One region of the Erwinia sp. GW821-FHT03D09 genome, then DNA from elsewhere that is predicted to be linked to it. Evidence: predicted binding sites of a transcription regulator. Region 1 holds the regulator's gene; each other region holds the start of a gene.
What was found. Region 1 encodes CRP, which controls carbon source genes, mostly activating them, when cyclic AMP is high. Its sites were predicted from a motif close to ATGTGANNNNNNTCACAT; they were not measured.
Positions count from the first base shown of each region.

Region 1 (6,127 bases):
GTACGTCGATTTCTCCGGCGGTATCGCGGTAACCGCGCTCGGTCACTGCCATCCGGCACTGGTTGAAGCACTGAAAACACAGGGTGAAACCCTGTGGCACACCAGCAATGTCTTCACCAACGAACCTGCCCTGCGCCTGGCCAGCAAGCTGATTGCTGCCACCTTCGCCGAGCGCGTGTTTTTTGCTAACTCCGGTGCAGAAGCCAACGAAGCGGCATTTAAACTGGCGCGCTATTACGCTACCCAGTGCCACAGCCCGTTTAAAAGCAAGATCATCGCCTTCCATAACGCTTTCCATGGCCGCACGCTGTTTACCGTATCCGTCGGTGGGCAACCGAAGTATTCCGACGGCTTTGGCCCTAAGCCTGCCGACATCGTCCATGTGCCGTTTAACGATCTGGCGGCGGTCAAAGCGGTGATCGACGATCACACCTGTGCCATCGTGGTAGAGCCAATCCAGGGTGAAGGCGGCGTAACGCCGGCGACTCAGGAATTTATGCAGGGTTTGCGTCAGCTGTGCGATGAGCATAATGCGCTGCTGGTACTGGATGAAGTGCAAAGCGGGATGGGCCGCAGCGGCAAACTTTTTGCCTGTGAGCACTACGGCGTGAAGCCGGATATCGTCACCACGGCGAAAGCGCTGGGCGGCGGCTTCCCGGTGAGTGCGATGCTGACCACCAATGAGATCGCGTCGGTGATGGCGCCTGGCGTGCACGGCACCACCTACGGCGGTAACCCGCTGGCCTGCGCGGTGGCGGAAGCGGCGCTGGATATTATCAATACGCCGGAGGTGCTGGACGGCGTGGCGCAGCGCCGTCAGCTGTTTGTTGATGCCCTGCAGGCGCTGGATGCCAAACTGGACCTGTTCAGCGAAATCCGTGGTATGGGGCTGCTGATCGGTGCCGCGCTTAAGCCACAGCATGCCGGCAAAGCGCGCGACATCCTGAATGCCGCAGCGGCTGAAGGGGTGATGGTGCTGGTGGCCGGTACGGACGTGATGCGCTTTGCGCCATCGCTGGTTATCGATCCCGCGGATATCACCGAAGGGATGAAGCGCTTTGCGGCGGCGGTAGAAAAAGTTTTAGGCTAGGGCGACTTGCGTAAGCGCCGGGACAGCCAGTGCCCCTGATGCGGGCGCTGGCTCCAGGCGAGCGACGAGATGGTGTGCATCGTACTGAGGTGGTCGAGAATACGTTTCACGTGCCGCTCCAGAATGGTGACCGGCCCCTGATGAAAATCTTCCGGCGCTTCCAGTACGTTGCTGTCGGTGCTGGGGCCGTCATATTCAATGCGCTGCTGGCAGCGCTGTAGCGCAATTTCGCACGATTGCAGGTAGCGCTGCGCCAGTGATTCAGTAAGCATAGTGTGCTCGCGCGCCAGAATCGTCATGGCATTAATGTGTTCGACAATAAACTGGCTGTGGGTTACCCAAAGCTGCATATCTTTCAGATAACCGGCATTAAAGTTCGGTTCCTGCATCGCCTGATGCAGCGAGTTAAACAGCGCGTTGTGGGCCTGATTGGCCCGCATCCTCTGCCAGGCCAGTTTTGCCGGTTCCTGTTCCTGCCCCAGCAAAAGCTGCAGTGCTTCCTGGTAAGCCTCCAGCGCATCGTGAGCATTCTGCCGTAACAGCCCGCTCTGCCACTGCGGCCACAGCCAGATCATCCCGCCAAAGGCAATCAGACAGCCAATCAGCGTATCCATCAGACGCGGTACCAGCAGCTGCACACCGTTGAGCGACAATAGCTGCAGCGTGAATACTGTGGTGATGGTAAAGCCGATCGTGGCCCAGCCGTAAAATTTACGGATAAACAGATTACCAATCAGCGTCAGGGCCAGCATCACCAGCAGCATTACCGATTCCGGTGCGTGCAGGCGCAGCATAACGGCGGCAATGACCAGACCTGCCAGGGTTCCCATTGCCCGGTGCTGAATGCGAACCCGCGTGGCGCCGTAGCCATTGAGGCTGACGAACATCACCGTCATTAGTATCCAGTAGGGCTTAGGCAGATTAAAAAACAGCGCCAGCGAGCTGGCAAATGCCAGCATCACGCCATAGCGCGCGGCGCTGCGCAGGCCGGGTGATTTCAACGACAGGTAGCTTTTCAGTGCCGGGATCAGCGGTAGCCGGCGCTGGCGATCCGCCATCAGATCGCGTCGATACAGCGGCCGCTGGGTGCGGAGCACACGGGCGATGCGGCTGAAATGGTAATAGCAGAAATTCCCCACCGGATTGTCTTTATTCTGCCGGGAGATTTTCTCCAGCGCCAGCAGCGGCTTATTCATGGTAAAACGTTCAGGGTAGCGATGATAGAGGATATCATCGGCCAGCACCCGCAGGCGGGAGGCAATGGTCTGCACATTCCAACGGATCACCACTTCGGCGTGGCTTTGTTCCACCAGTTTTTGCACTTCTTCCGGCTGATGCAGGCTGACGGAAATGTGCTCCTGCAGGTCCAGTGCCACCTGAAAGGCCCGCGTCAGCCGCTGATAGTGGTTATCCTGGCTGGCGGACAGCATATACATCTGCTGATAGCAGGTATTAATCAGATCCACCGCTTTTTGCTGGCGCGCCAGCAGCGGCGGGAGGGCTGTCTGCGGGTCGGTCAGCCGGGTCAGCAGCGTATATTTCGCCTCGCAGTAGTCGGCCAGCTCGCGATACAGCAGGCTCAGCGTTTCACGCATCGGCTGCTCTTTCCACAGGCGGAACCACAGCCAGTTAAACAGCCCGTACCAGATGGTACCGAGAATATAGAGCAGCGGCGGCTGCCAGAGGGGCATTCTTCCGGCCAGGCTGAGGGTAAAAATAGCGGCAATGAGCGATGCGGGCAGCAGACGGCCATGCAGTGGACTGATTTCCGCAGTGACGCCCAGTATCAGTGCCATCACCAGCATGATGATCGGCAGCGGTACGCCCTGTTCCCCGGCATACAGGATCATAAAACTACAGAATGCAAACAGGCTGCCGCCGATAATCAGGCGTTTAAAAAAGCGTTTATGGGGAGTATCAAGACCGGCGTTGTTACAGCAGGCGGGAACCAATGAAAAGAGTAGACCCTGTCGAAGATCGCCCAGCAGCCAGCCAACGGCTATTGGCAGACACAGCACCAGCGTTTGCCGCAGTGCATAGTTCACTTCAGGGTGATAGATGATTCTCCGCCACATGCCCAACACCACAGAAAAAAAGGCGCGACAATGCTGTCGCGCCACAGATCCACAACCGTTTAGCGCGTACCGTAAACCACGATAGTTTTACCGTGCGCGGAAATCAGGTTTTGATCTTCCAGCATTTTCAAAATACGCCCCACGGTTTCACGAGAACAGCCAACGATCTGGCCAATCTCCTGGCGGGTGATCTTGATCTGCATACCATCCGGGTGGGTCATGGCATCCGGCTGTTTGGCCAGATTAAGCAGGGTTTGTGCAATACGACCGGTTACATCAAGGAAGGCGAGGTTACCCACTTTCTCAGAAGTGACCTGCAGACGGCGTGCCATCTGCGAAGAAAGACGCATCAGAATGTCAGGGTTAACCTGAATCAACTGGCGGAATTTTTTGTAGGAGATTTCAGCTACTTCACAGGCACTCTTAGCGCGCACCCACGCGCTTCGCTCCTGGCCCTCTTCGAAAAGGCCCAGTTCGCCAATAAAGTCGCCCTGATTGAGGTAGGAAAGAATCATTTCTTTACCTTCTTCATCCTTGATCAGCACCGCTACTGCGCCTTTGACGATGTAGTAGAGGGTTTCTGCCTTTTCACCCTGATGGATCAGAGTGCTTTTGGATGGATATTTGTGAATATGGCAATGTGACAGGAACCATTCGAGGGTTGGGTCTGTTTGCGGTTTGCCGAGAACCATTCGCTGTTATCCTCTATTGTAATCGAGCCTAAATATACCCTTTTATCACTCAGGTTGCAGAAATGTTAACTGCTTTTTGAAATATTTTGGGTAAACAGGGACGGAATTCCCTGTCAGGCGCTTCCCATAGGAAAATCAAACGGGCAATACCATTAAGAGTCTGACTCATCCTGTTGTCCCGTTTTCACCATGCATTGCAATGCCAGAATAATAATACAGCACCGTTTGTAGCACAGCTTGACCTGGCTGTCTTGTGTTGTGTCATGTTGTCTCGCTTCAGCATAGTGCAAAATTACTACATAGTCTTTTTATTGCCGGGAAAGTGGGGCGGAAGGCCGTTGCTCGGCGACGCGCCCGTCTCACTGATTAATGTCGGTTTCATGTCTGTTTTCGCCAGCGTTACGGCAGATATCCAGGACCAGCTCCAGCAGTTGCCGCGAATGATGGGTAAGCGGGGAGTATCTGGACCACACAACGCTGTAATGCCAGGCAGATTGCAGCGGCAGGTTGAGTGCCTGCAGCGTGTGGCTGAATTCGCTAAGCAGTGGGCGGGGCATCATCATCAGGTAACCGGATTTTCGCGCCAGCTGCATGCCGTACAACAGAGAAGTCGTATGAAGCAGAGGACCAGATAACCGCTGAAAAAAAGCCTCCAGTTCCTGGCTCAAGCCGCTGCCCGCTTCATCTTCCATCAGCACCCATTTCTCATCGGCAAGTTGCTCCAGACGTTCGCAACTCCGCTGCGGATGGGTCTGACACGCTACCACGCACAGCGACACGCTGAACAGCGGTTCAATGGCCAGCCGTTCATCGGTGAAGCGAGCAGGAAGCTGAACAATAGCAAAATCCATTTCTCCGGCCACGAGTGCCGGAAGCAGACTGTGCAGTGTGCCGTCGGTTACCGTCAGCTTAGCGCAGGGAAACATTAGCCGAAACTTTTCCAGCACGGCAGGGAGTAGCATCAATCCAGGTAATGCGCTCATGGCCACTGAAAGTTGCCCCTGCTGTTGCTGAAGTGAATGGATCTCTTCCCCGGCTTTCTGTAATTCGGCAAGAATCAGGCGAGAGCGTATGGCAAACAATTCGCCGCCGGGGGTCAGAGTTATCCCTGCCGGGCCGCGCTGTAACAGCGAAGTTTGTAGAACATTCTCCAGCTCTTTTAGCGTTCTGCTGATCGCCGGCTGTGACTGCGCCAGCGCACGCGCAGCGGAGCGAATGCTTCCCTGGCGGACCACTTCCTGGAATACCCGCAACTGCTGCATTTTGGGTAAATAACGCATGTGTAGCTCTCCCCCCTGATGCCAAAAAGTTATTACCGCGGTAAAAATTTCATCTTATGTTGCCGCTGCTAATCTCTGAATATGTAAACAGTATGTTATCGAATTATGCCGCAGGTGTTGTGATAAGACTCACAGGGCGGTGTGGGAAAAACTGCTGTTAACTCACTGACCGTATTGGTAATTAGGGGTCCTTATAATGCGAAAAATAGCGCGCCTGCCGATGCTGCTGATCCTCTTTATTGGCTATGTCTTTGTCTATATAGATAAAACGGTGATCGGTTTTGCTCTGCTGCCGATCCGTCAGGAATTCCATCTCAGCACGCAGCAAGCGGGGTACATCACCGGCGCATTTTTTCTCGCCTACGCGGTGTTTCAGCTTCCGGCGGGCTGGCTTAATGACCGTATTGGCTACAAAAAGGTGCTGGTCATGGCGCTAACGTTTCTGGCCCTGTGTGCGATGTTGTTCGGCGTGCTGGGGCAAAGCCTTGCATTACTTATTGCTTTTCGATTCCTCGATGGCATTGCGCACTCCGGCTATCCCAGCGCCTGTGCCAAAGCGGTATCCACGCATTTTTCGCTGCATCAACGTACTTTTGCCCAGTCTTTTTTACTCTCGTCTTCCGGGATCGCTATGGCCGCCGGACCGCTGCTGGCGGTTTGGGCACTGTCGATTATGGGGTGGCATCACGCTTTTCTGGTGCTGGCCGTTCTGGTTTTCCTCACGGCTCTGGTGATGCTGCGATTGCCTGCGGACAGCGAACAGGAGTGCGAAGATCGCCAGCGGGTTAATGGGTGGGGCATGCTGCGTATTGTGAAGATATGGCAGATATTGCTGGCGAGTATTTGCATCAATGTTCCGGTTTACGGCCTGATGGCCTGGCTTCCTGCTTTTCTGGTGCAGCAGCGCGGTTTCACCATTGCTACCACCGGCGCGCTGATTAGCCTTGCCGGAGTGGGGACATGGCTATCATCCATGGTCAGCGGCTGGCT
Region 1 is NZ_JBWKUK010000002.1:244,663-250,789, forward strand. It holds gene argD (bifunctional acetylornithine/succinyldiaminopimelate transaminase) at 1-1,090, shown strand, start outside; gene AC07U6_RS02845 (YccS/YhfK family putative transporter) at 1,087-3,165, opposite strand; gene crp (cAMP-activated global transcriptional regulator CRP) at 3,225-3,857, opposite strand; gene AC07U6_RS02855 (LysR substrate-binding domain-containing protein) at 4,217-5,137, opposite strand; gene AC07U6_RS02860 (MFS transporter) at 5,334-6,127, shown strand, end outside.

Region 2 (6,127 bases), on a different contig from region 1:
ACCCAGCCCAGCAAAGGTAGCCCGTCGTTCAGTATTGCCTGGGCCGTCAGCAAGGCATGACTGATGCAGCCCAGTTTGATGCCAACCACCAAAACTACCGGCATCTGTTCCTGCACCACCCAGTCGGAAAGTGGACGTCTGTCGCTCATCAGGCTGCGCCAGCCACCGGTGCCCTCAATGACAATATAATCAGCCTGTTCATCCAGCGCATGCAGCCCGCTGCTTAATGTGGCATAGCTGAACGATTGCAGGCTGGTGCTGATTTCATCATCCAGCAGGGTTACCGGATTAATCGCCTGATAAGGCAGCTGAAGTGAAGATGAAGCCTGCAATACCAGCGCATCTTTATTGCGCGGCCCTTCTTCGGTTTGCTGGCTGCTCTTCGCTACCGGCTTGTAGCCAACGGCATGTTTACCGCCCACCGCAAGCGTTTGCAGCAATCCTCGTGACACCACCGTTTTACCGACTTCAGTATCGGTTCCGGTAATAAATAAACGTTTATACATGAACGGCTCCAGCAGGCCATGTCTGGCCCACAGATAAACTTTTGGAAAGTAATGGAGCGAAAATTGTAGGGCAGCGCCTGGCGGTGAAGATTGCGTTGGCGCAATATTTAGTGGATTCGTTATCCCTGCAGTAATTTGATCAGCAGCGAGCCGTTGTAAAGTGCATCTTTCACCAGCGCCGCACCGGGCATCGTCCCCTGGTTAAGGAACTCAGTCGGTTCCACGGATAGCGTTGCGCCATAGTCTGGTAACGACTGCTGCTGAATACAGGCGTTAATCGCCGGGAATAAAATAGGGTGTGCGCGATTGAGCGGCGAGCCTATCAACACTTTTTGCGGATGGAACAGGTTAACCATAATGGCCAGAATACGTCCAATGCTGCCACCTACTCCGGTGATAATATCGCAGGCCAGCTGATCGCCGCTCAGTGCCGCATCACACAGATTTTCAATCGAAAGCGGCTGATTGTGCAATGAAGAGCTCATTGATGCCTGCATACGCTGCGCGGCCAGTTCGAGCATGCTTTCCGTACTGGCAACGGTTTCCAGACAGCCGTGATTACCGCAGTAGCAAAGTTTTCCCCAGGGATCGACCTGGGTATGCCCTATCTCAACCAGGGTTGCGCCCCCGCCGTGCAGCAGTCGGCCTCCAGTGATCACGCCGGCACCGACGTTATGATCGATAACCACTTGCAAAACATCGCTGGCACCACGCGAGGCGCCAAACAGTGATTCAGCCATGGTCCAGGCGCAGATATCGTGCTGAATATAGACCGGCAGCCCGGTTCGCCGCTCCAGTTCCGGCCCCAGCGGCATGTCATCGACCTGGTAGAATGGCATGCGATGCACAATGCCCGCCTGGCCGTTAACCCTGCCCGGCAAGGTGATAGCAATGGCCGTCAGCCGTTCCAGGCGGCTCTGGTGGATCACAAAGAATTGATCGATCAGCTTAATAATACGCTGCAGTAGCGGTTCGGGATCGGCGGGCGGTAGCACAAACTGCTGTTCAACTACCATTTTGCTGCTCAGATCTCGCAGCGCGATAGTCATATCGCCCTTGCCAATACGAACGGCGAGAAAATGCCAGGCTTCCGTGTCCAGCACCAGACCAACGGCGGGACGCCCCCTGCTACCGGGTTCCTGGAATTCAGTTTCTTTAACCAAATGTGCTTCCAGCATTTCCCGAACAATCTTGGTAATACTGGCCGGTGCCAGCTGCGCTTTTTTGGACAGTTCGATACGAGAAATAGGGCCAAACCGGTCGATAAGCCGATAGACCGCACCGGCATTGGTCTGTTTAATCTGGTCGATATGACCAGGCTGATTGTCCGCAATCACACCCCAGCTCCCGCTTATTTTCACGCTTCAAAATAAAGCATACTTCTCATGGTGAAACACTTCGCACGCAAGGTCAAATATTTGATTCGATATGTGATTTGCAGCACATAAACAGCAGAAGAGCGCTCATGTTTTCCACGATTTAATGCACCGGCAGCAGTAGCGACATCATGGCCGACATGACTGCCGGTCGTTCACGCAGACGCGACCAAACCAGCCAAACCTGTGACAGAGCATCTGCTTCCTGTAAAGAAATCCAGACCACATCCGCCAGCCGAACGCGACGGAAAGATGCCGGCAGAATTGACACGCCAAGCCCGGTGGAAACCAGTCCGATAATGGTCATCGCTTCCCCCACTTCCTGAGCAATATTTGGCTCAATCTGATAGTGATGCAGCAGGGTTAAAATTTCCGTATAGAGAGCCGTTCCGACCTGTGGATCAAAAAAAACAAAAAGTTCATTCGCCAGTTCACGAACGCTAATGGTCTCTCGACCGGCAAGCGGGTGATCGCGATGAACCAGCGCATACATCGGTTCCTCCAGGATCAACTGATGATTCAGCGTATCCGGTAAAGGTGTATTACGCATAACACCGAGATCGAGCCGACCATCAATCAGCGGTGTCAGCTGCTGGCGTGTGTTGATCTCCTGCATTTGGAGATGAACGGCCGGAAAACGCTGGCGAAAGGTGAACAGCGCATCGGACACCACGCTGATAAACGGCGCCGAGGATGTGAAACCAATACGCAGCTCACCCTCATCACCACGATGCAGGCGCGCTGCTTTATCAGCAGCCTGAGCAACGTTTTGCAGAATTAAGCGGGCATCCAGTAAAAACTGCTGGCCAGCTGCCGTCAGGCGCACACTGCGGTTGGTTCTGGCAAACAGACGAGCGCCGATTTCCTGCTCGAGGATCTGAATCTGCTGGCTGAGCGGTGGCTGGGAGATATTCAACCGCTGCGCCGCGTGCCCAAAATGCAGTTCTTCAGCAACGGCTATAAAGTAGCGCAGGTGGCGAAGTTCAATATTCATACTTTAAATGTATCATTTGAGATTATTAATATATTAGACATCATAATAGGTTTTTCTTATCTTTTCCATGGAGAGACTAAGCCATCCCACCTAAGGAACCTGAAGTGAATCGCTCACCCCATGCCGTTACGCTCGAAGAGCCCGTTAACCGCATCCCGTCTGATATTTCCAATACCAGTTTGTATATTAATCGCGGTTCCCCGCAGTTTATGCGCGTTACGCTGGCCCTGTTTTCTGCCGGACTGGCGACCTTCGCCCTGCTCTACTGCGTGCAGCCGATACTGCCTGTGCTGTCGCAGGAATTTGGCGTTTCACCCGCCAGCAGCAGTATTTCTCTCTCTATTGCTACCGGTTTTCTGGCGCTGGGTATGCTGTTTACCGGCCCGCTTTCTGATGCACTGGGCCGTAAATCAGTGATGGTCACCTCGCTGATGCTGGCGGCAATTTTCTCTCTGCTTTCTTCAACCATGACCAGCTGGCACGGAATCCTGCTGATGCGCGCGCTCACCGGCCTGTCGTTAAGTGGGGTGGCCGCCGTGGGAATGACCTATCTCAGTGAAGAGATGAATCCGGCGGTTGTCGCATTTTCTATGGGGCTGTACATCAGCGGCAATTCCATCGGCGGCATGAGCGGCCGTCTGCTGAGTGGCGTAATCACGGATTACAGCAGCTGGCGCGTGGCGGTTGCCGTTATCGGTTGTTTTGCGCTGGCCTCTGCGGTGATGTTCTGGAAAATCCTGCCCGACTCACGCCATTTTCGACCGACCTCACTCAACCCCCGCAGCCTGGCCATTAACTTCCGCCTCCACTGGCGTGACAGCGGTTTGCCGCTGTTATTTGCAGAAGGTTTTCTGCTGATGGGGTCATTCGTTACGCTGTTTAACTACATTGGCTATCGTCTGTTGGCACCACCCTATTCACTTAGTCAGGCGGTTGTAGGCCTGTTATCCGTGGTGTATCTCACCGGTTCCTGGAGTTCACCCAAAGCCGGTGCGATGACAGCTAAGTATGGCCGTTCACCGGTATTGTTAGTTTCAACGCTGGTCATGCTGAGCGGCCTGCTGATCACGTTGTTCAGCAGCGTGTGGCTTATTTTGCCGGGCATGATGTTGTTTACCGCTGGATTTTTTGCGGCACATTCCGTTGCCAGCGGCTGGATTGGCTTACGGGCACGTCGTGCGAAGGGTCAGGCCTCATCACTTTATCTGTTCAGTTATTACCTGGGGTCCAGCGTCGCGGGCACGTTGGGTGGTGTGTTCTGGCACAGTTTTGGTTGGAGCGGGATTACCATTTTTATTTCTGCAATGCTGCTGATGTCGATACGGGTAGGTAGCCAGCTGCACCTTAAAAAACTTTGATTTATCACCCTCACGGGCCAATGCAAACAGCGTGGCCCGTTTCCTTACCCAAGACATCCCGTCAATATACTGCTTAGCTGCTCAACACTTTTTTACCTTTTTATTACTGCCTGAATAAAAAGCGCGCTGTTGTTGAATTGAGCACCTTTGTTGATTATCATCATTAGTATGTTGTAACTAATGGAGGTGAAATGAGCCTTTATCATGCCGTAGACCGGTTGCATCACTGCGTAGCTGAGCTGGAGTCTGAACTCGACCACCTGCAACAACAGATCCTTTCACTGCGGCTGCTGGCGGCCAGGGTGTTTGAATTGCCTGCGGTTGAGAAAGGCAAAGAGTCAGATCCGCTTACGCAGATTAGCGTTGAGCAACGTGTTGGCCAGTCCGCATTACAGCTTGCTCTGACGCATTTTTCACGGTTTTTTATGCAACACCAGTCGGAAAAAATCAGTACAAAATCCGCCGTCAGACTGCCCGGCGCTGTCTGTCTGCAGGCAGACAGCGATCGCTCCGCCCTTCTCCAGCAGCAGGTTGAGCGAATAAATGCGCTAAAAAAGCAGCTGGAGCACATCATTACCGTCGAGTCCGGCCTGCCAAGTGAAGAGCGGTTTGAATTTGTTCACACCCATCAGCGCGGATTAATTACTCTCAACGCCTATCGATCGCTGGTGCTGCTGGATAACCCTGATTCGGTGCGATTCGGCTGGGCCAACAAACATATTATTAAAAACGTCAGCCGCGACGACATGCTGGAGAAACTGCAAAAAAGCCTCAATGCCGGCCGTGCGCAGGCACCGTGGAGCCGCGAACAGTGGGCGGAAAAGGTGGAACAGGAGATCGAATCCATCAAATCCCTGCCGGATACGGCGCGCCTGAAGATTAAACGCCCGGTCAAGGTGCAGCCCATCGCCAGAGTGTGGAACAGCAGCAGCCAGAAGCAGACCCAGTTCGCCTGCCCTTCACCGTTGATTGTGCTGTGTAAAGATACGGCCAGTGTGCCTGTGCTGGGCGAATTGCTTAACTATGACGCCGACAATGTTAATCATCGCCACAAACCGCTGGCGCAGCCGCTTTATATGCTGATCCCGCGACTACATCTGTATACCGATCGGTTCGCCTGACGACCACCGCCGCTTAAAAAAAAGCCAGGCATTTGCCTGGCTTCACTGCGTGTATCAGGGGAAGGATTAAACCTTCATGCTGCCAACCATCTCTTCCGGGCGTACCCAGGCATCAAACTCTTCTTCCGTCAGATAGCCCAGTTTCAGCGCCGAGCCTTTCAGCGTAAGCCCTTCTTTATGTGCTTTCTTGGCGATTTCAGCCGCTTTATCGTAGCCAATATGGGTATTCAACGCTGTTACCAGCATCAGCGACTCATTCAGCAGCTGGGTTATGCGGTCACGATTCGGCTCGATACCCACCGCACAGTGGTGATTGAAGCTGTCCATGCCGTCAGCCAGCAGGCGCACCGACTGCAGGAAGTTATGGATCACCATTGGGCGATAAACGTTAAGCTCGAAGTTACCGGACGCGCCGCCGATATTCAGCGCCACATCGTTGCCCATCACCTGGCAACACAGCATGGTCAGCGCTTCACACTGAGTCGGGTTCACTTTGCCAGGCATGATCGAACTGCCCGGCTCGTTTTCAGGAATAGCGATTTCACCGATACCACAGCGCGGGCCGGATGAGAGCCAGCGTACGTCATTGGCAATCTTCATCAGCGAAGCCGCCAGACCTTTCAGCGCACCGTGCGCATGCACCAGCGCATCACAGGTTGCCAGCGATTCAAATTTGTTTGGCGCAGTCACAAACGGCTGTTTAGTCAAATCGGCCAGTTCTTTCGCCACGCGAACCGCGTATTCCGGGTGGGTATTCAGGCCGGTTCCTACG
Region 2 is NZ_JBWKUK010000001.1:159,757-165,883, reverse strand. It holds gene bioD (dethiobiotin synthase) at 1-506, opposite strand, end outside; gene mlc (sugar metabolism global transcriptional regulator Mlc) at 626-1,843, opposite strand; gene AC07U6_RS00845 (LysR family transcriptional regulator) at 1,986-2,876, opposite strand; gene ynfM (multidrug efflux MFS transporter YnfM/SxtP(Kp)) at 2,981-4,234, shown strand; gene tus (DNA replication terminus site-binding protein) at 4,426-5,355, shown strand; gene fumC (class II fumarate hydratase) at 5,422-6,127, opposite strand, start outside.
Region 2: the regulator CRP is predicted to act here: its motif matches at 1,935-1,952, upstream of mlc (sugar metabolism global transcriptional regulator Mlc).

Region 3 (6,127 bases), on a different contig from region 1:
AGTAAGCCAGGCCGGGAAGCAGGCAGGTGGCAAGTAGCAAAGTAGATTTCATCGATCGCCTCGTCGTAGGGAGTTTTGTTGGGGAGAGAATGGCTGCCAGAATGGAAGAAGAATGAGCAGAAAACTTTGTGTACTTTTTTACGTACCGTTTAAGATGATCTGCCCACTGGTGTAAATATAATAAACTGAATTTAAATAAATTTTTTGTTTTAGAAAACTTTTTTGAATGGCTTAACTGCGACCTGTTTATACACGCCGGCGGCGATATAAGGGTCATCCTGAGCCCAGGACTGTGCGGCTTCCAGTGATGGAAATTCGGCAATCACCGTCGAACCGGTGAAGCCCGCCACGCCGGGTTCATTACTGTCTACTGCGGGCATTGGACCGGCAACGATCAAACGTCCTTCATCACGTAAAAGCTGCAAACGAGCGAGGTGGGCAGGGCGAACCGCCGTGCGTTTTTCCAGAGAATCCGCGTGATCTTCAGCGTAAATTACATAAAGCACCTTTAAGCACTCCTGTCGGGGATTGAGATTCGGGCATCACGTTAAGTGATCGATAACTTTTGTGCAATTAAAAGATAATTCACCCTTGATAAAGGCCAGTTTGTTAAACTTTAAGCGGGAAATCGCGGATAAGCCGTGAGAGGTTGTTGAAACTGATTGCTATTTGCATTTAAACTCGGTGCTTCACATTTTGACCAGAAAGATTATGACGACGCTGACAACATCATTACCACGCCGCGCTCCTTTGCCTTTGCTGATTTCAGTTGTACTGCATGGCTCGGTTATCGCAGCACTGCTTTATGCCTCTTTTCATCAGGCGGTTGATATGCCTAAAGCGTCTCAGCCTATAAGTGTCTCGCTGGTCGCGCCTGAGGTGCAACCTGAACCTGAGCCAGTGCCACCGCAGGTGGAGCCGGAACCCGAACCGGAACCTGAACCGGTGCCAGAACCACCGATTCCGGAGCCGGTGCCGATTCCTAAACCTGAACCGAAGCCGAAACCTAAACCGGTGAAGAAAGAGGTGGTGAAGCCGAAGAAAGAGGTGAAACCGCAGGAAACGCGTCAGGCTCAGCCAGTGACCAACCCGCAGCCGCCTAAGCCGTCCACCGCGCCGAAGCTGTCTCAGGCACCGTCTACCGCCGTATCCAGCGGTCCGCGTGCGTTAAACCAGAGCAAACCGGCCTATCCTCAGCGTGCCTTTGCCCTGCGTATAGAAGGGCGCGTGCGCGTGCAGTTTGACGTAGACAGTTCCGGTCAGGTAGACAACGTGCGTATTCTTTCCGCCGAGCCGCGCAATATGTTTGAGCGTGAAGTCAAACAGGCGATGCGCAGATGGCGCTACGAACCGAACAAACCAGGTAAAGATGTCACCATGAACATCGTGTTTAAAATCGACGGTGGCAGTAGCATCGAATAAAAAAAGGGCGAAAGCCCTTTTTTTATTCGCTAAAACCCCAGCTCGCGAAGTCAGCCTGTTCCGGGAAAGTTCCGAGACGGCGGGGGAGAGAATCAGCCTTCCGCGGTGAAGTTGATTTTATCCGCGGGCAGAGGGCGCGGTTTGCCTTCCGGGTCCACCGCTACATAAATAAATACCGCTTCGGTGGTGCAGTAGCGCTGGCCAATCGGCTCTGAAGACACCTTTTTAATCCACACTTCGATGTTAATGGTGATGGAGCTGGTGCCGGTACGGATGCAGCGGGCGTGGCAGCTCACTACGTCACCCACGGCAACCGGTTTCAGAAAGGTCATGCCGTCCGCACGGACCGTAACCACGCGTCCTTCGGCGATCTCCTTGGCCAGAATAGCGCCGCCCATATCCATCTGAGACATCAGCCAGCCGCCAAAAATATCACCGTTGGCATTAGTATCCGCAGGCATAGCGAGGGTGCGTAACACCATCTCGCCCTGCGGCACTCGTTGTTGTTCGCTCATTGTTTTGCTTCCGTTATTTTTCTTCCTGCTGCGGCATTAAACGGTAGATATAGACGCCGCTCAGCAGGGTAAACAGCAGGGTTAACGCACTCAGACCAAACACTTTGAAGTTCATCCAGGCGTCCTGAGACAGCCAGAAGGCAACGTAGATATTTACCAGACCGCAGACGAAGAAAAACAGCGCCCAGGCGATATTCAGACGACGCCATGCAAATGCAGGCAGCTGAATCTCTTTACCCAGCATTCTCTGGATTAACGGTTTTTCCATAAACCACTGGCTGAACAGCAGTGCGAGGGTGAACAGGCCATAGATAATCGTCACTTTCCACTTGATGAAGTCAGGATTATGCAGGGCAATGGTTAAGGTTCCGAACACCGCGACCAGTGCAAAGGTCACCAGACTCATTTTTTCTACTTTGCGGTAGATAAACCAGCCTGCGGCCAGAGCGACAACGGAGGCGACGATTAGCGCACCGGAGGCAATAAAAATATCGTACAGTTTATAAAAAACGAAAAAGACCACGAGGGGAAGAAAGTCGAGTAACTGCTTCATAGCTGCTTCCAGATATCAGATCAGTATGTAATGAAATCATCCAGTGAATGCCTCTGTCGAGGCATTCATGGTTAATTAGCGTAACAACATATATAAGCGAGACAGATAAATAATCAACAGCGCTGAGACCAGATTGCTCAATCCGTTCAGCACTACCGAGGCGACATTCGCCGGCAGCACGGTCATTGACGATGCCATCAGCAGCACGATCAGCTTGGCGATAATCCATAAAAGAACCGCCGGAGCGACCAGCTTCATATGTCCCCAGGCCAGACGCATACTGCCGCGCATGGCGCCAAACACGCCAACCTTCTCATTCACCAGCAGCATTGGCGACAGCGAAAGCGTAATCGCCAGCAGTACCCCAGGCACCACCAGCACCATAAAGCCCAGCTGGATAACCAGTGTCATTAAGAACGTCAGCAGCAGCAGCGACAGCAGCTTTGGCGCGGACGCACCGATAGCGCGCAGGGCACTGACGTGCTGCCCGGCAGACGCCATTGGGATCAGGCTGAGCATGCCGCCCAGTAACAGCGTATTGCCAACCAGCGCGGCAAACGTTCCTGCCGCTGAAGCACGCAGCAGAACCTGCTGTTGCTCCGGCGACATATTCTGCACCATCTCCATTAGACTGGTGGCTGAACCGGCCGCGCCGTCATTCAGGATCGATATCTGATCCGCACCCGGCGTCAGTCCGTGACCTATCAACACGGAAATAAACGAGGTCAGCAGTGCCATCAGCACGATGGTGAGTATCTGATGGCGGAAAAAATTCCCCGTGTCACGGTATAGCGAAGCCGCCGTGATAGACATGTAAACTCCTTGGAAAGCCGATTTTATAGACCGGGAGATTGTACATGTTCCTGTAGGGTGCTGGCACTCAGATTGACATAACTTTCGATTAAAGAAGGTATTACCGGGTTAAACAGAGGCGGAAGACCATATTTTGCCCGGGCGCGGTCGCAGGCTTCATTATAAATGCCATTTTCCCCTGACATATCGAACTCGCGGCAGGGCGTTGGCCGCTGTTCATAAATTCCGCAGGAAACGCAGCCGCCAATCTCGCCCTGTAAAGCGACACAGCGTGGAGCGCGATCGTTGGTACCGCGCATATTGCGCATAAAAAGATTCAGGGGTTCAGTCAGATCAACCGGCACAATGCCGCCGCCGTCTTCAGCTTCTGACCAGTAAAAAGAAACGCGAAACGTACCGCAGCACGCGCCGCAACTGACACAAGGATTAAGAGTATCGCTCATCTGATTGCCCACCCCTCCTGAGGCTTCGAACCAAAATCACATTGAAGGAGAATAGGAAATTAAGGCTTCCAAAAAAAATGGTCAATCGGATTTTTCAAATGCCGAAATCGTAGGAAATTGATCTAAATCAAACCATTGTTTTATAAGAAGAATGAAAAAAATGATTCGCATGACCTTTCCAGTAAATCAGCGTAAATATGTGTCCTTACATCGCACAAGTCCTCGCAGTAGGACACAGATGTTTACATACGATTTTAATTTTAAAAGGAGTGGTCATGAAACTGAGAGCATTAGCACTGGCTGTCGTTACCCTGTTACCGGTCGCCGCATCGGCGCATGAAGCAGGGGATTTCTTTATGCGCGCGGGTTCCGCCACCGTGCGGCCTACTGGCGGTTCCGATAACGTCCTCGGCCTCGGCGAATTCGACGTCAACAACAACACGCAGCTGGGGCTGACATTCACCTATATGGCCACTGACCATATCGGTATTGAGCTTCTTGGCGCGACGCCGTTCCGTCACAAAGTTGGGCTGCGTGCCACCGGCACGCTGGCGACCGTGCATCAGCTGCCGCCAACGCTGATGGCTCAGTGGTACTTCATGGGGAACACCAGCAAATGGCAGCCCTATGCCGGCGTGGGTGTGAACTACACCATGTTTTATAACACTGACTTTAACCAGACCGGTCGCGATGCGGGCCTGAGCAATCTGAGCGTGAAAAATACCTGGGGTGTTGCTGGCCAGGTGGGTCTGGACTACCAGTTGACCCCTGACTGGATGATCAACGCCTCGCTGTGGTACATCGATATCAATACCAAAGTTCGCTTTAACGCCGGGGAAGATCGTCAGAGCATTGACACCCACGTTAACCCGTTTGTGTTCTTCTTTGGTGCAGGCTACCGCTTCTAAGCCTGCTAAACGAAAAAAGGCGCGAAATTCGCGCCTTTTTTCGTCTTAACCATTACTTAATTTGCAGGTTATTCACTACCGATTTAACCCCGGCCACGCCGCGCGTGATTTCAACCGCCCGGTTTGCCATCTGCGGCGAGCTGATAAAGCCACTTAGCTGTACGCGCCCCTTGAAGGTTTCCACGCTGATAGCGGTGGATTTCAGCGACTGGTCGTGCAGCAGTTCGCCCTTCACCTTGGTGGTAATCACTGTATCGTCAATATAGCCACCGGTTCCTTCCTGCGTTGCGGTAGGTGCGCAGGCGCTAACGCTCAAAGCAACTACAGCAGCGGCAATCATTCCTGATATCGTTTTCAACAGCTTCATAGCAATTCTCCCTGTCCAAGTGTAAACCGCAGAAATGGCGGCGTTAAATAATTCTTAGACACAGACGGTGATTCTGCAAGTTCAGAATGTTAAAAATAGAAAGAAAATAATGCCTTATCTGACAGATAAGGCACGTTTTTGGCGCAGGTTTATCAGCGCGTTCCGGCTTTTAGTTTACTCACAAAAGCGGTGAGTTCCGTCAGCATTACGGATGGATTCTTGTGATGCTGTTCGATAATTTTAACGATAGCTGAACCTGAAATGGCTCCGGCGGCACCGGCACTAATCGCTTCTTCAACCTGAGAGGCTTCTGAGATACCAAACCCCTGAAGCGGTGGCGCGGCATGATATTCTTTCAGTTTGTCGATCAGATGCTTCAGCGGCAGATTTGCGCGGGTTTCAGAACCGGTGACGCCAGCACGTGACAGCAGATAGGTGTATCCACGACCGTGCGAGGCGATTTCACGCAGCAGATCGTCTTCAGCATTTGGCGGGCAGATAAAGATAGGTGCTACATTGTGACGCATGGCGGACTGGCGGAACGGTGCAGACTCTTCAATCGGCACATCCGCGACCAGTACTGAGTCAACCCCCACTTCCTGGCAGCGTGCATAGAAGTTATCGATGCCGTTGGAAAAGACGAGGTTGGCATACATCAGCAAACCAATCGGCAGTTCCGGGTATTTCTGACGAATCGCCGCCAGCATTTCGAAACACTGCGCCGGCGTGACGCCTGCGGCAAACGCGCGCAGGGTGGCGTTCTGAATCGTCGGGCCGTCGGCCAGCGGATCGGAGAACGGGATACCTAACTCAAGGGCATCTGCGCCACCTGCAACCAGCGCATCAATAATTTGCAGCGACAGCTCCGGGTTGGGATCGCCCAGGGTGACGAAGGGAACAAAGGCACCTTCTTTACGTTCTGCCAGGCGCTTAAAACAACGATCGTAACGTTCCATCAAATTTCTCCCCTGGCGTTGAAAATGTCATGTACGGTGAATATGTCTTTATCGCCACGGCCGGAAAGATTCACTACCAGCAGCTGCTCTTTCTCCGGGTTCTCACGGATCATTTTCAACGCATGGGCGAGGGCGTGTGACGATTCCAGA
Region 3 is NZ_JBWKUK010000004.1:181,713-187,839, forward strand. It holds gene dsbG (thiol:disulfide interchange protein DsbG) at 1-52, opposite strand, end outside; gene AC07U6_RS05425 (YciI family protein) at 210-506, opposite strand; gene tonB (TonB system transport protein TonB) at 712-1,422, shown strand; gene yciA (acyl-CoA thioester hydrolase YciA) at 1,515-1,937, opposite strand; gene AC07U6_RS05440 (septation protein A) at 1,951-2,490, opposite strand; gene AC07U6_RS05445 (YciC family protein) at 2,566-3,303, opposite strand; gene AC07U6_RS05450 (YkgJ family cysteine cluster protein) at 3,327-3,746, opposite strand; gene ompW (outer membrane protein OmpW) at 4,022-4,654, shown strand; gene AC07U6_RS05460 (BON domain-containing protein) at 4,707-5,021, opposite strand; gene trpA (tryptophan synthase subunit alpha) at 5,174-5,977, opposite strand; gene trpB (tryptophan synthase subunit beta) at 5,977-6,127, opposite strand, start outside.
Region 3: the regulator CRP is predicted to act here: its motif matches at 3,862-3,879, upstream of ompW (outer membrane protein OmpW).